Regions from separate parts of the Vibrio sp. 1401 genome, predicted to be linked through region 1. Evidence: predicted binding sites of a transcription regulator. Region 1 holds the regulator's gene; each other region holds the start of a gene.
What was found. Region 1 encodes PurR, which represses purine synthesis genes. Its sites were predicted from a motif close to TNANGNAAACGTTTNCNTNA; they were not measured.
Positions count from the first base shown of each region.

Region 2: R7Z77_RS13690 (NupC/NupG family nucleoside CNT transporter) is a predicted target of PurR. The motif match lies at 1,282-1,301, and genes of this name have one in related genera.
Region 3: glpX (class II fructose-bisphosphatase) is a predicted target of PurR. The motif match lies at 1,496-1,515, and genes of this name have one in related genera.
Region 4: R7Z77_RS23385 (inosine/guanosine kinase) is a predicted target of PurR. The motif match lies at 1,013-1,032, and genes of this name have one in related genera.

Region 1 covers NZ_JAWOWF010000013.1:51,639-54,981, reverse strand. Annotated here, with positions in the region: gene torD (molecular chaperone TorD) at 1-599, shown strand, start outside; gene purR (HTH-type transcriptional repressor PurR) at 1,068-2,072, shown strand; cyclic di-GMP riboswitch class I at 2,360-2,449, shown strand; gene R7Z77_RS09135 (TfoX/Sxy family DNA transformation protein) at 2,566-3,156, shown strand; gene R7Z77_RS09130 (TVP38/TMEM64 family protein) at 3,271-3,343, shown strand, end outside.
Region 2 covers NZ_JAWOWF010000024.1:55,334-58,676, reverse strand. Annotated here, with positions in the region: gene prfC (peptide chain release factor 3) at 1-209, shown strand, start outside; gene R7Z77_RS13700 (DUF5363 family protein) at 304-501, shown strand; gene R7Z77_RS13695 (TatD family hydrolase) at 488-1,261, shown strand; gene R7Z77_RS13690 (NupC/NupG family nucleoside CNT transporter) at 1,466-2,749, shown strand; gene R7Z77_RS13685 (hypothetical protein) at 3,108-3,242, opposite strand; gene deoC (deoxyribose-phosphate aldolase) at 3,333-3,343, shown strand, end outside.
Region 3 covers NZ_JAWOWF010000022.1:26,320-29,662, forward strand. Annotated here, with positions in the region: gene R7Z77_RS12815 (helix-turn-helix transcriptional regulator) at 1-300, opposite strand, end outside; gene glpX (class II fructose-bisphosphatase) at 431-1,438, opposite strand; gene zapB (cell division protein ZapB) at 1,786-2,028, shown strand; gene rraA (ribonuclease E activity regulator RraA) at 2,102-2,644, opposite strand; gene R7Z77_RS12835 (1,4-dihydroxy-2-naphthoate polyprenyltransferase) at 2,721-3,343, opposite strand, start outside.
Region 4 covers NZ_JAWOWF010000084.1:3,616-6,958, forward strand. Annotated here, with positions in the region: gene mnmA (tRNA 2-thiouridine(34) synthase MnmA) at 1-533, opposite strand, end outside; gene R7Z77_RS23380 (hypothetical protein) at 722-991, shown strand; gene R7Z77_RS23385 (inosine/guanosine kinase) at 1,109-2,413, shown strand; gene R7Z77_RS23390 (H-NS family nucleoid-associated regulatory protein) at 2,541-2,948, opposite strand.

The DNA.
Region 1 (3,343 bases):
GGTTTTCGAGCTTGTTCGCAAAAGAACTAACAGAGAAAGAATTGGAAGCCTATCACAGTGTTGAAATTCGCAGTTTTCTCGCAGGTTTAGGTGAAAATGAGTCGCTAAAACCAGCCGTTGATAGCCTAGTTGATGCGCTGAATCGGTTACAAGATCGTGAAGATGCACAACTAGAGCTTGCAGCTGACTTTTGTGAACTGTTTTTGAAGACAGAAAAATACGGCGCTCTTCCTTACGCATCCATGTACATTGGTGAATCAGGTTTACTGAATGACAAGCCAGCTGAGGAAATGGAAAAGTTGATGGCTGAATTTGGCGTTCAAGTAGACGAAAACCTAAAGGAACCTGCGGATCACTTAGCCGTTGAGCTCGACTTTCTCGGGAACATGATTATCCGCTCAAACGAGCTTGAACAAGAAAAACACATGGAAGAAGCCTTCGTTAAACAAAACGACTTTATCCAGCAACAATTGATGTCTTGGTTACCTCAGTTTTCAGACAAATGTAAACAATTCGACGAATTTGGATTTTACTCGAGTGTCGCGAAACTATTAGTTGCATTTTGTAAACTAGACAGCGCCTACCTTCTTGGTGAATAATTGCCGCCTATTTTTAGGGAGCCTGCCTATCGGGCTTCCTGTATGCCTGAAAGTGACCAATTGTAAGTAACTTGGGTATAATATTCGTTTGCCTTAACTTAGCGCAAAGACGCTTGGTTATTTAGCAGTCAAAATGTGACTTCAAATACACAAATCTCTTGCTGAAAACATTGCTAGTCAGTTCACATAGGGCTAAAATGTGAGCGCAAACGATTAAATATGATTTATATGTAAACCGCTGAAATATAGCGGTTTTTGTGTTTTCTTAACAGGTTGATGGCAATTTCTCATCAGATAGAAAAAAGATAAAATTCATCGACCGATGCTGCTACGTACCCTTTTGTCGCACTTGGATCAACCGCTGCCGAGACACTTAGCGCCAATTTTATATTGCTAGGTGTGAAACCATTAGAGCATCAGGTACATCCAATACGACATATTTCAGTAGCTCGATACAGGACACCATTTATGGCCACGATAAAAGACGTTGCTCGCTTAGCCGGCGTTTCCACTACGACAGTTTCGCACGTTATCAATAAAACGCGTTTCGTTGCAGAAGCAACGCAAGAAAAAGTAATGAAAGCCGTTGACGAGCTGAATTACGCGCCAAGTGCCGTTGCACGCAGCCTAAAATGCAACTCAACTCGTACGATTGGCATGTTAGTAACTCAATCAACTAACCTATTTTTCTCAGAAGTGATTGATGGCGTTGAGAGCTACTGTTACCGCCAAGGCTATACTCTGATTTTATGTAACACAGGCGGGATTTACGAAAAACAACGCGATTACATTCGTATGCTGGCTGAAAAGCGCGTTGATGGCATCCTAGTGATGTGTTCTGACTTAACCGAAGAACTAAAAGAGATGCTTGACCGTCATGCGGACATTCCTAAAGTGGTCATGGATTGGGGCCCAGAGAGCTCACAAGCAGACAAGATCATGGATAACTCAGAAGAAGGTGGCTACATTGCAACCAAACATCTGATTGACAATGGTCATACGGATATCGCTTGTCTAAGCGGTCATTTTGAAAAGCTTGCTTGCCAAGAGCGCATTGCAGGTTTCCGTCGCGCAATGAGCGAAGCGAACCTAGCTGTAAATGAAGACTGGATCCTTGAAGGTAACTTTGAATGTGATACGGCCGTATTAGTTGCAGATAAAATTACCGCAATGGACAAGCGCCCGACGGCGGTATTCTGTTTTAACGACACAATGGCTCTAGGCCTAATGAGCCGCTTGCAACAAAACGGGATCAAAATTCCTGAAGATATTTCAGTGATCGGCTACGACAACATCGAGCTTGCGGAATACTTCTCTCCACCGCTAACGACTATCCACCAACCTAAACGTCGTGTTGGTAAAAATGCATTCGAAATTCTACTTGAGCGTATCAAAGATAAAGAACACGAAAAACGAATTTTCGAGATGCAACCTGAGCTTGTAATTCGAAATACTGTGAAAAAAATGAACTAAATTTCACTGTATTTAACCGTGTTAAATAAGCGCTCTACAGGGGCGCTTATTTTTTTGGAAAAATTAAGCATTCTCTAATACTTCACACCACTCTAATAACAATTGACTAACGTTAACTCCCTGTTTTATATAAATGTAATATATATTAAGAACTCCTTTTCAAAGGCCAATTTGCACCTTTCCATATGCAAAATAGAGCATTCAATCTATCATTTTTATTGAACCGAAATCACACTTTTAACGCTAAACCGTGATGTTAATTCAATATAAGAAGTATGCTCATTGTGTCACGCACAGGGCAAACCATTCGAAAGAGTGGGACGCAAAGCCTCCGGCCTGAACCATATTACGATATGGAAGGTAGCGGGGTTACCGATGGCAAGTGTGTAAGCAATGACTTTACTCTGTAATGACATTGTTTTTACGCATGTTTGCTACTCTCTCGGACCTGACTTTTGGTGGCGTAATATTAATTACACCGAGATAACAAAACATGGATAAACCGATACTCAAAGACTCTATGAAGCTATTTGAGGCACTTGGTAATATCAAGTCGCGCTCAATGTTTGGTGGCTTCGGACTATTCGCTGATGAAACAATGTTTGCACTAGTGGTAAACAATCAGCTTCATATCAGAGCAGACCAAAAAACTTCATCTGACTTCGAGAAACAAGGGCTAAAGCCTTACGTTTATAAAAAACGTGGCTTTCCAGTCGTTACAAAGTACTACGCTATTTCCAGCGATTTATGGGAATCAAGCGAACGCTTAATCGAAGTAGCGAATCAATCATTGAAAAAGGCAAAGCTTGAGAAAGAACAGCAAGCAAGTACAAAGCCTAACCGTTTGAAAGATTTGCCTAACTTACGACTGGCTACCGAGCGCATGCTAAAAAAAGCCGGCATCGAATCCGTAGAGAAGCTTGAAGAGGAAGGTGCGCTTAACGCCTATAAAGCGATAAGAGATACGCACTCTGCAACCGTCAACATTGAGTTGCTATGGGCACTAGAAGGGGCTATCAACGGCACTCATTGGAGTGTGGTACCTCAAGCTCGCCGAGATGAGTTGATGAACGGCCTCCAATAAAAGTCGGCCTAAAAACTATCTTGTAAAACCGCAGTCTAATCTGCGGTTTTTTTGTGAAATTTTTTCGGTTTTCCTACTGTCTTATTACATATATCCCAAATTGGAATCAAAATTATGAATAAGAAACTGATATTAGGTCTCATCCTACTAGCGGCTATCGTCTTTTTAGGTATTAACTTTGGCCAGT
Region 2 (3,343 bases), on a different contig from region 1:
CGATTTATGAAGGCATTAACGTTGCAACTGCGCGTTGGGTTGAGTGTGGTGATGCGAAGAAACTGGATGAGTTCCAACGCAAGAATCAAGCGAACTTAGCATTGGATGGGGGTGATAACCTAACGTATATCGCTCCAACAATGGTTAACTTAAACTTAGCGAAAGAGCGTTTCCCTGACGTTGATTTCCGTGCGACGCGCGAGCACTAATTTGTGCGGTTAGGGTAAGCCTTAACGCAAACTAGATTTTAAAACGCCCTTGGCTATAAACTTAGCCAAGGGCGTTTTTATATAAGGATAAGATATGAACTGGTTTAAACGTGGGCTAAAGCGTTACGACAATTGGTGTAAAGAAATGGGGTTAACCCCCGACCAGAAACGCAGTTGCGTCCCATATCGAAAAGACCCTGCCCATCAAACTAAAGAGAAGAGTGAAGCCCAACCATCCTCTGATTTTCTGCCCGCAGATACAGATAAAAAGCGTCAAGATGAAGCTCTTTGATACGCACTGCCACTTTGATTTTGATGTGTTTCAAGATGACTTTGCGCATCAACTTGAGCTTGCTCAAACGCAAGGCGTCGCAAGAATTTTGATTCCTTCCGTCGGTCCGCAAAATTGGGCTCGTATTCAAACTTTGGCAGAGCAACATGCCAATTTGTATTATGCTCTCGGCTTTCATCCGTATTTTCTTGAAGATAACGTTGAGCAGCACCTTACAGAGCTAGAAGGCTATCTAAATCAAAAAGGGCAGCAGTGCGTGGCAATAGGAGAGTGTGGTTTAGATTTTGCCATTGATGTTGATCCACAGTTGCAAGAAAAGATACTTGAAGTTCAATTTGAGCTGGCTAGACGCTTCGAACTCCCAGTTATTTTACATAGCCGAAAAGCGCACAATCGCCTCATTCAAATGGTGAAAGCGGCGAATCTCCCTAGAGGTGGTGTGCTACACGCTTTTTCTGGGAGTTATCAGCAAGCCATGGAGTGGGTCAAATTAGGTTTTTTTATCGGTGTAGGAGGAACGATTACCTACCCAAGAGCCAAGAAAACACGCGACGCAATTCAAAAATTACCACTCGAAAACCTAGTAATCGAAACAGACGCACCAGATATGCCTATACTTGGATATCAAGGGGAGTCAAATCACCCAGCCAAACTCATTCACGTCTTTAATGAGCTCGTAGAGTTGCATAACGGCCGAAAGCAATCGATTGCCTCTCAACTGTGGAAAAATAGCAATTTTGCTTTCTCGATATGTGAATAAAATCTAAAGATGTGGTTTGAAATCGAAAACGTTTTCCTGCTTATTGTGAATTAACTCACAAAGCTGGTTGAATCAATCATGAATCTTATAGGAAAGTGTGAGGCTGGCATTACTTTAATTGATTCTGCATGAGTATAATTGCCCCCGCTTTATAGCTCCATTTTGTAACACGCCAATAAATAACTTATAAGGAAGTCATAAACTATGAGCCTGTTTATGAGCCTAATCGGTATGGTAGTGCTTCTTGCGATTGCAGTGGCATTTTCTAACAACCGAAAAGCTATCAACTTTAGAACTGTGGGTGGCGCATTCGCTATCCAATTCGCATTAGGTGCATTTGTTCTGTATGTACCTTGGGGCCGTGATCTACTAAACGGTTTCTCTTCAGGTGTTTCTAACGTTATCAACTACGGTAACGATGGTTCATCATTCCTGTTCGGTGGTCTTGTTTCTGACAAGATGTTCGAAGTATTCGGCGGCGGCGGTTTCATCTTCGCATTCCGTGTTCTTCCTACACTGATCTTCTTCTCTGCACTGATTTCAGTTCTTTACTACATTGGCGTTATGCAATGGGTTATCAAGATTCTTGGTGGCGCACTACAAAAAGCGCTAGGCACTTCTCGTGCGGAATCAATGTCAGCTGCAGCTAACATTTTCGTAGGTCAAACTGAGGCACCTCTAGTTGTTCGCCCATTCGTTCCAAAAATGACTCAATCAGAGCTATTCGCGGTAATGTGTGGTGGTCTAGCTTCTGTTGCTGGTGGTGTACTAGCAGGTTACGCATCTATGGGTGTTCCACTAGAGTACCTAGTTGCGGCATCATTCATGGCAGCACCAGGTGGTCTACTGTTCGCTAAAATCCTTCACCCAGAGACTGACCAGCCTCACGAAAGTATCGAAGAAGCGATGGACGGCGGTGACGACAAACCAGTTAACGTAATCGACGCAGCTGCGGGCGGTGCGGCTTCTGGTCTACAACTTGCGCTTAACGTAGGTGCAATGCTAATCGCATTCGTTGGTCTAATCGCGCTAATCAACGGTATGCTAGGTGGCATCGGTGGTTGGTTCGGCATGCCAGAACTAACACTAGAGCTAATCCTAGGTTACGCGTTCTCTCCACTAGCATTCCTAATCGGTGTTCCATGGGCAGAAGCTGTAACAGCTGGTTCATTCATCGGTCAGAAAATCGTAGTGAACGAATTCGTTGCTTACTTGAACTTCACACCATATCTAGGTGAAAACGCTCAAGTAATCGCGGCAACTGGTGAAGTAATGTCTGAGAAGACAACAGCTATCATCTCATTCGCACTATGTGGTTTCGCGAACCTTTCTTCTATCGCGATTCTACTTGGTGGTCTAGGTAGCCTTGCACCAAACCGTCGTAGTGACATCGCTCGCATGGGTGTTAAAGCAGTTCTTGCAGGTACGTTGTCTAACCTTATGGCAGCGACAATTGCAGGCTTCTGCTTAAGCCTTGCAGCACTATAATTAGAATCGGTTCTTAATATATAGACGCCGTTTTACATCATGCCCTGTAGCAAGAGATTGCTGCGGGGCATTTTTCGTTTTTCGGGCTCCAAAATTTCATCGGGTGTTTGCCTTAGTCGAGGTATTACGCAGTCAATGGAATAGGGGCTAGGAAATTTTGAGATACAAACCGTTTGCGCTCTATTTGGTGCTACAGTTTTGCGGTGAAACTCTATAATGTATTAATCACAGGATAGTGGTTAAGCTTGATTCTTAATCACGTAATGAATATTACATAATCGATGGGCAAATGAATTGCCCTGCAATATCAGATCTAATAGGCGTTTTGCTTTGTGATGTGATATTAAAGACACCGCAATCATAGATTGTTGTGCCATAGGCCAAACTGGTACTGTGCGGTGACAAGGATAGCAATTGGCATATGATAAATTTTCGCTGTATATGCCGAGTCTTCAGGGAACCAAGTCCGTTCATTAATAGACTGTTTAGCCATTTACTCACATTGTCTCGACTTGTTGATTATAGTTAAAGACGTGATGTAAGGCTGAGTAGTGAATTTTTTGAATATTGATCGGAGATAGAAATGAGCGATTT
Region 3 (3,343 bases), on a different contig from region 1:
GGTCACTTTCTCGAGGCCATCTTTACCAAAGATGTGTTCGACCGCTTCGATGAATTGTACGGTGAGTTCACCATGGCGGTCGGCAAATTGCTCATGGCCTTTTTGAGTGAGAGCCCAGTGTCTGGTCGGGCGACCGACTTTGACTTTGACGTCGTAGATAGACAGGATGCCATCATCTTCTAAACCTTGCAGATGCTGGCGAGCACCCATGGTGGTCATTCCAAGTTCAGAAGAGAGTAGTTTTGCCGTGACAGAGCCGTCACGCTTAACGATTTGCAATATCCTATCTACGGTTTTCATATTCCCACCATTTATATGTCATGACATATTATGCGCGATAGGTTTTGTAAAGAAAAGTGTTGACTTAGTTTTGGTGAGATAAGCGAGATTCTAGGGCCGTTTATCCAGGCCCTAAAATCTCTGATATTTATTAAAGAATAATATCGCGCACTTCTTGGTCTTTACGCTCTAAGTAATGGATTGACTTGATGCGACGGATGGTGCGGCAGCGACCACGAATGAGTAAGGTTTCTGTTGTCGCGATATTGCCCTGGCGAGTAATGCCTTCTAACAGATCACCTTTGGTGATGCCTGTCGCGGAGAAAACAACGTTGTCGCTGCATGCCATGTCTTCCAGTTTCAACACGACGTTTGCTTTCACACCCATCTCTTCACAGCGTTTTAGTTCTGCTGCGCCGTAGATGCGGTTTTCTTCTGTATTACCTTTTACTTCATGACGAGGAAGTAGACGGCCAAGCATGTCACCATCTAGTGCACGAATGACCGCCGCAGAAACTACGCCTTCTGGTGCGCCGCCAATGCAGTACATGACGTCGACTTCGCTGTCTGGCATACAAGTCAGGATTGAAGCAGCCACGTCACCGTCTGGCACAGCAAATACACGTACGCCCATTGCCTGCATTTCTGCGATCACTTTGTCGTGACGAGGCTTAGCCAGCGTGATCACAACTAAAGTGTCTAGAGTTTTGTTCAGGGCCTTGGCGATGTTCTCTAGGTTTTCTTTTAGAGGCTTCTCCAAATCGATAACGCCTTTTGCACCTGGGCCAACCACGAGTTTTTCCATGTACATGTCAGGTGCTTTAAGGAAGCTGCCTTTTTCACCGGCCGCGAGAACCGCTAAAGCATTTGATTGACCCATGGCCGTCATGCGTGTGCCTTCGATAGGATCGACTGCAATATCGACTTCATCGCCACCAATACCCACTTGCTCACCGATGTACAGCATTGGTGCATCATCGATTTCACCTTCGCCAATAACAATTTCACCGCTGATTTCTGTTTTGTTCAGTAGTGTGCGCATAACCTCAACGGCTGCACCGTCCGCTGCGTTTTTATCGCCGCGACCAAGCCATTTATAACCAGCCAGTGCTGCACCTTCAGTAACACGGGAAAATGCCATTGCTAAATCACGTTTCATGATGTCTCCAAGTAAGCAAGAGGGAAGAAGAATTTGCGCGGCGATTTTACCATAACGAGTGTTAAACGTTTGCGTTTTTGCCGAGCTTTTACTTTGGTTAAGTTGAATTTGATCAATACTGAGTGCGTTTTTCTCGTGGCGAGAGGCAAATACCTTGCTCAAAAATGCTTCGGTGATCAGAAAAGTCAGCATTTAGTGAGATTGCGCCGGTTTTTTAACCGAATGATGCAAAATATCGAATATAGTGAGTGTTTCTCGTCGCAACGCTGAGTAGAATGAACCTCATATAGGTAAGGTGCGCGCCTGTCTCGTGCATCATCCCAACGGAACAACATAGGTAGGCCAAGATGTCTTTTGAAGTATTAGCACAACTAGAATCTAAAATTCAAACTGCAGTTGACACAATCACTCTTCTTCAAATGGAAGTTGAAGAGCTGAAAGAAGATAAAGTAAAGCTAGAAGCACAAGCAAACGAGCTTCGCACGCAACGTGAAGAGCTTGAGCAACAAGCTGAGCAAGCACAGCAAGAGCACGCGCAGTGGCAAGAGCGCATTCGTGCACTACTTGGCAAAATGGAAGAAGTGGAATAATTCTACTTTTCTGTCCAGAATTGAAAACACCCGCTATAAGCGGGTGTTTGTGTATTTGGTGTAGGGAAAAGCGCTAAAGCCTAGGATCTTGTTCCTCTAACTCTTCTTCCTCAACTTCCTCGTCCAGTTCTAGGTCGATATTGAGCGGTTCTGGAGACAGAATGATGCCAGTGCTGTCCGCGTAAATGTAGTCTTCTGGTAGAAAGCTAACGCCGCCAAAGTTCACCGGTACGTCGAGTTCACCTATACCCTGGCTAGATGCGCCGACAGGAATAGAGGCGAGAGCCTGAATGCCAAGGTTCATATCTTCCAGTTCGTCGACTTCACGAACGCAGCCGTATACGACAATGCCTTCCCACTCATTTTCTTCTGCGATGGTTGCGATTTCTGCGTCGACAAGGGCTTTGCGTAAGGAACCACCGCCGTCAATTAGCAGCACGCGACCTAAGCCATCTTGCTCTAACGTTTCACGGATCAGAGAATTGTCTTCAAAACACTTGATGGTGGTGATTTGTCCGGCAAAGGAAGCGCGACCGCCAAAATTACTGAACATTGGTTCAACCACATCTACCTGCTCGAGGTAAATATCACAGAGTGCTGAGGTATTGTATTCCATAGCGTACCTTTCTAAACAGAAACTGGTTGTCTTTGAGTATATCTGGGCATTAAGTCAATGCAATGACAATCCTTTTTTAACTTACCAGAGTTTGAGCTACCACAATTGTTGCAAATAAAACGTTGGTAACCAGCGAGCATTTTACGATCACTGGCATCATAGGTGCGATCTGTGCAGGCTTTTCGGTTTCCCAAACGGCTTTGCCATGATGGGCGACAAAATAAATGCTTAATAAGAATGGCAGACTGATCCAAACCGGTTTGTCCTGAATAAGCAGGTAAACAGCGAAAGCGAGAATAGCACCACCTAATAAGATGAAATGGTACTGCTTGGCTTTCTGTTGTCCTAAGCGCACGGCTACGGTCCGTTTTCCACACTCACGGTCGTTATCAATATCACGCATGTTATTGATATTAAGAACGGCGACGGCCAGTAAGCCGCACCCTAAAGCGGGTAAGAATAGGGTGGTATCGACATGTCCGGTATGCAGGAAATAGGTACCGGATACGCCAAGCAAGCCAAAAAACAGAAAGACAGAAATATCACCCAGTCCGACATAACCGTACGGTTTGCTGCCCATTGTGTAGGCGATGGCGGCGAGGATGGCAAGAATACCCAATCCGATGAAGGTGAGAATACTTTCAAGAGAGCTCAAAGAGTAAAACACTAAGATCAGGCCGGAAATGACGGTTAGCACGA
Region 4 (3,343 bases), on a different contig from region 1:
TTCTCTAGGTCACCAACAGGGAATAGGCTACGTGCGATTTGCTCGTTGCTTAATGTGTACAGGAAGTAGCTTTGATCTTTGTTGCCATCTAGACCACGTAACATTTGTGTTTTTTCACCGTTTTCTGGGAAAGAGCGACGCACATAGTGGCCCATTGCAATGTAATCAGCATCAAGTACTTCATCAGCGAATTCTAGGAATGCTTTGAACTTGATTTCTTTGTTACAAAGAATGTCAGGGTTCGGAGTACGGCCCGCTTTGTATTCAGCAAGGAAGTACTCAAATACGTTATCCCAGTATTCGGCAGCAAAGTTGATAGTGTGTAGGTGGATGCCTAGCTTGTCACATACTGCCTGAGCGTCAGCAAGATCTTCTGCCGCTGTACAATATTCTTCGTTGTCATCTTCTTCCCAGTTCTTCATGAAAAGGCCTTCTACTTGGTAGCCTTGCTGCTTTAGAAGATACGCGGAAACAGATGAATCAACGCCGCCGGACATACCGACGATGACTTTCTTTTGGCTGTTATCAGACATTACTAAACACCACTTAAATAAACGGGATGCAGATTCTATCAGAATCCACAGACCGGTGACAGATCCGAGATCGAAATCACAATTCGTTTCGCTGGATTTTTCTTCAACAAAGATTCGAACGAGTAATTTCGCAAGTATAGAAGAGGTATATATGGCATAGTTGGCCAAAATCCAAGAGGAAACATCAAATGACAGAAGAAAACCAATTTATGCAAGAAAGTGAGTTGATTGAAATTGTTGAAAATCAGCTCGAAGATGGTAACCCGCTTAAAGTAAAAGAAACCCTTATGCGTTTAATGATGACTGGCACACCACGTGAAGATGCGGTTGCGATGATGGCATGTGCGATGTCAATTGAGATTTTTGATGTAATGAAGAATGAGGGTGAGTTCAACCTAAAGCGTTATAGCGAGAACCTTGAGCAACTACCAGATCTCAGCTTTATGGAAGGTGAATAAGCCACCTAAAAGAAAAAAGTAGTCAGCAAACGTTTGCTATAATCGCTTTTATTGCTGCTTTATTATTAGCGGTATAGAATCCGCTCTCCTTTTCATCCCCTTACTCAGACTGACAATATGAAATTTCCTGGACAACGCAAATCGAAGCACTATTTTCCTGTTCATGCTCGTGACCCGCTGGTGAGCCAAGCACAAGAAAGCAAGAAGATGACGCGCACTCACATCATTGGTATTGACCAAACCTTGGTTGATATTGAAGCAAAAGTTACAACGGATGTGATTGAAAAGTACGGTCTGAGTAAAGGTCACTCTCTGGTTATCGATGACGAAAGAGCAGAAGAGTTATACCAGCAACTGAAAGAAGAGAACTTGATTACCAATGAGTATGCGGGCGGTACAATTGGTAACACGCTACATAACTACTCCGTGCTAGCGGATGATCGCTCCACACTACTTGGAGTGATGAGCCAGGATATTAAGATTGGCAGCTACGGTTACCGTTATCTTTGTAATACATCAAGCCGCATGGATTTGAACTACCTACAAGGTGTAGATGGTGCAATTGGCCGTTGTTTTGCTCTTATCACAGAAGACGGTGAACGTACTTTTGCTATCAGCGAAGGGCAAATGAACCAACTCCATCCTGATAGCATTCCAGAGAAAATCTTTAAAAATGCATCAGCACTTGTACTGACGTCATATCTAGTACGTTGCAAAGACGGCGACCCAATGCCGGAAGCAACAATGAAAGCGATTGAGTACGCGAAAAAGAATGATGTGCCTGTTGTTCTGACTTTAGGCACAAAGTTTGTTATTCAAGATGATCCTAAATATTGGCAAGAATTCATTCGAGATAACGTTTCTGTCGTTGCGATGAATGAAGATGAAGCAGAAGCTCTGACGGGGGAATCTGATCCACTTGCTGCGTCTGATAAAACATTGGAGTGGGCTGATCTAGTATTGTGCACGGCGGGTCCTGTAGGTCTATTTATGGCTGGGTATACGGAAGATAGCGCGAAGCGCGAAACTTCTTTGCCATTACTTCCAGGGTCAATTGCTGAATTTAATCGTTATGAATTCAGTCGTCCGGCGAAAAAAGACTCATGCGAGACGCCAATAAAAGTGTACTCGCATATCTCGCCATATATGGGTGGCCCAGAAAAAATTAAGAATACAAATGGCGCAGGTGATGCCGCGTTATCTGCTGTTCTTCATGATATGGCAGCAAATAAATACCATAAAGAAAATGTGCCTAATTCAAGCAAGCACAGTAACGAGTATTTAACTTACTCTTCTTTTTCTCAAGTCTGCAAATACGCAAACCGTGCTAGCTACGAAGTTCTCGTGCAACATTCACCACGATTGTCGCGCGGACTTCCTGAGCGAGAAGATAGCCTAGAAGAAGCATACTGGGAACGTTAATACGAAGCGGTTTAATTAACTATTCTGTAACTAAAGTAAAAGGCACATTAAGAAATGTGCCTTTTTTATTTGTAATGGTTTAAATAAAAAAGGCTCCCTATGGGAGCCTTTTAAAAATAGCACGGATCTAGATTAGGAACTCATCCAGAGATTTACCTGCATCAAGTTGCTCTTGAATCGCCGAAGGTGTACGACCTTGGCCAGTCCAAGTTTTCTCATTACCGTTTGAATCTGTGTATTTGTATTTAGCAGGGCGAGGTGCGCGCTTCGCTTTGCCTTTCGTCTTAGTTTCGCCAGATAGCGCAGTAATAAGTGCTTCCACGTCAATACCGTCTTGAGCGATTTTCTCAGCAATCTCTGCAAGCTTAGCTTCTTGCTCTGCTTGTGCTGCGCGTTCTGCTTCTTCTGCTTCACGACGCTCATCTACGACAGTAGTGAGTTTATCTAGAGCTTCTTCCAATTGTTCTAGAGTCAGCTCACGAGAAAATGCACGAAGGCTACGGATATTTAGAAGGGTTTTAGTCAGCTCTGACATAACGATTCCTATTAAAAGGTTAATGTGTTGGGCACTTTTTATCGTTACGATTAAATAATGCCAATCTATAAATAAACAAAGAGTCCTTATATTTAACTTTATCTTTTCCTTATGTGCAAATGCTAAATCAAGATTTTGTTTAAATTTGACTATTTTTTAAAGCAATTAATATTATTACACTCGAAATAAATCATTATTAGATGAGAACTAAAATCAACAATCATTATTGTATAGAGAGAGTGACAGCTTGGTTTTTTATAAAAAAATTTGAGTTATTACTTAAAAATATGAAGCATCCATCTTTAATGGTGTGTCATATATCCTTAATTTATTGATATAAGATAAACCATGATATTTCTAAGGTAGTAATAATGTTTCATAAATAACATGATTGA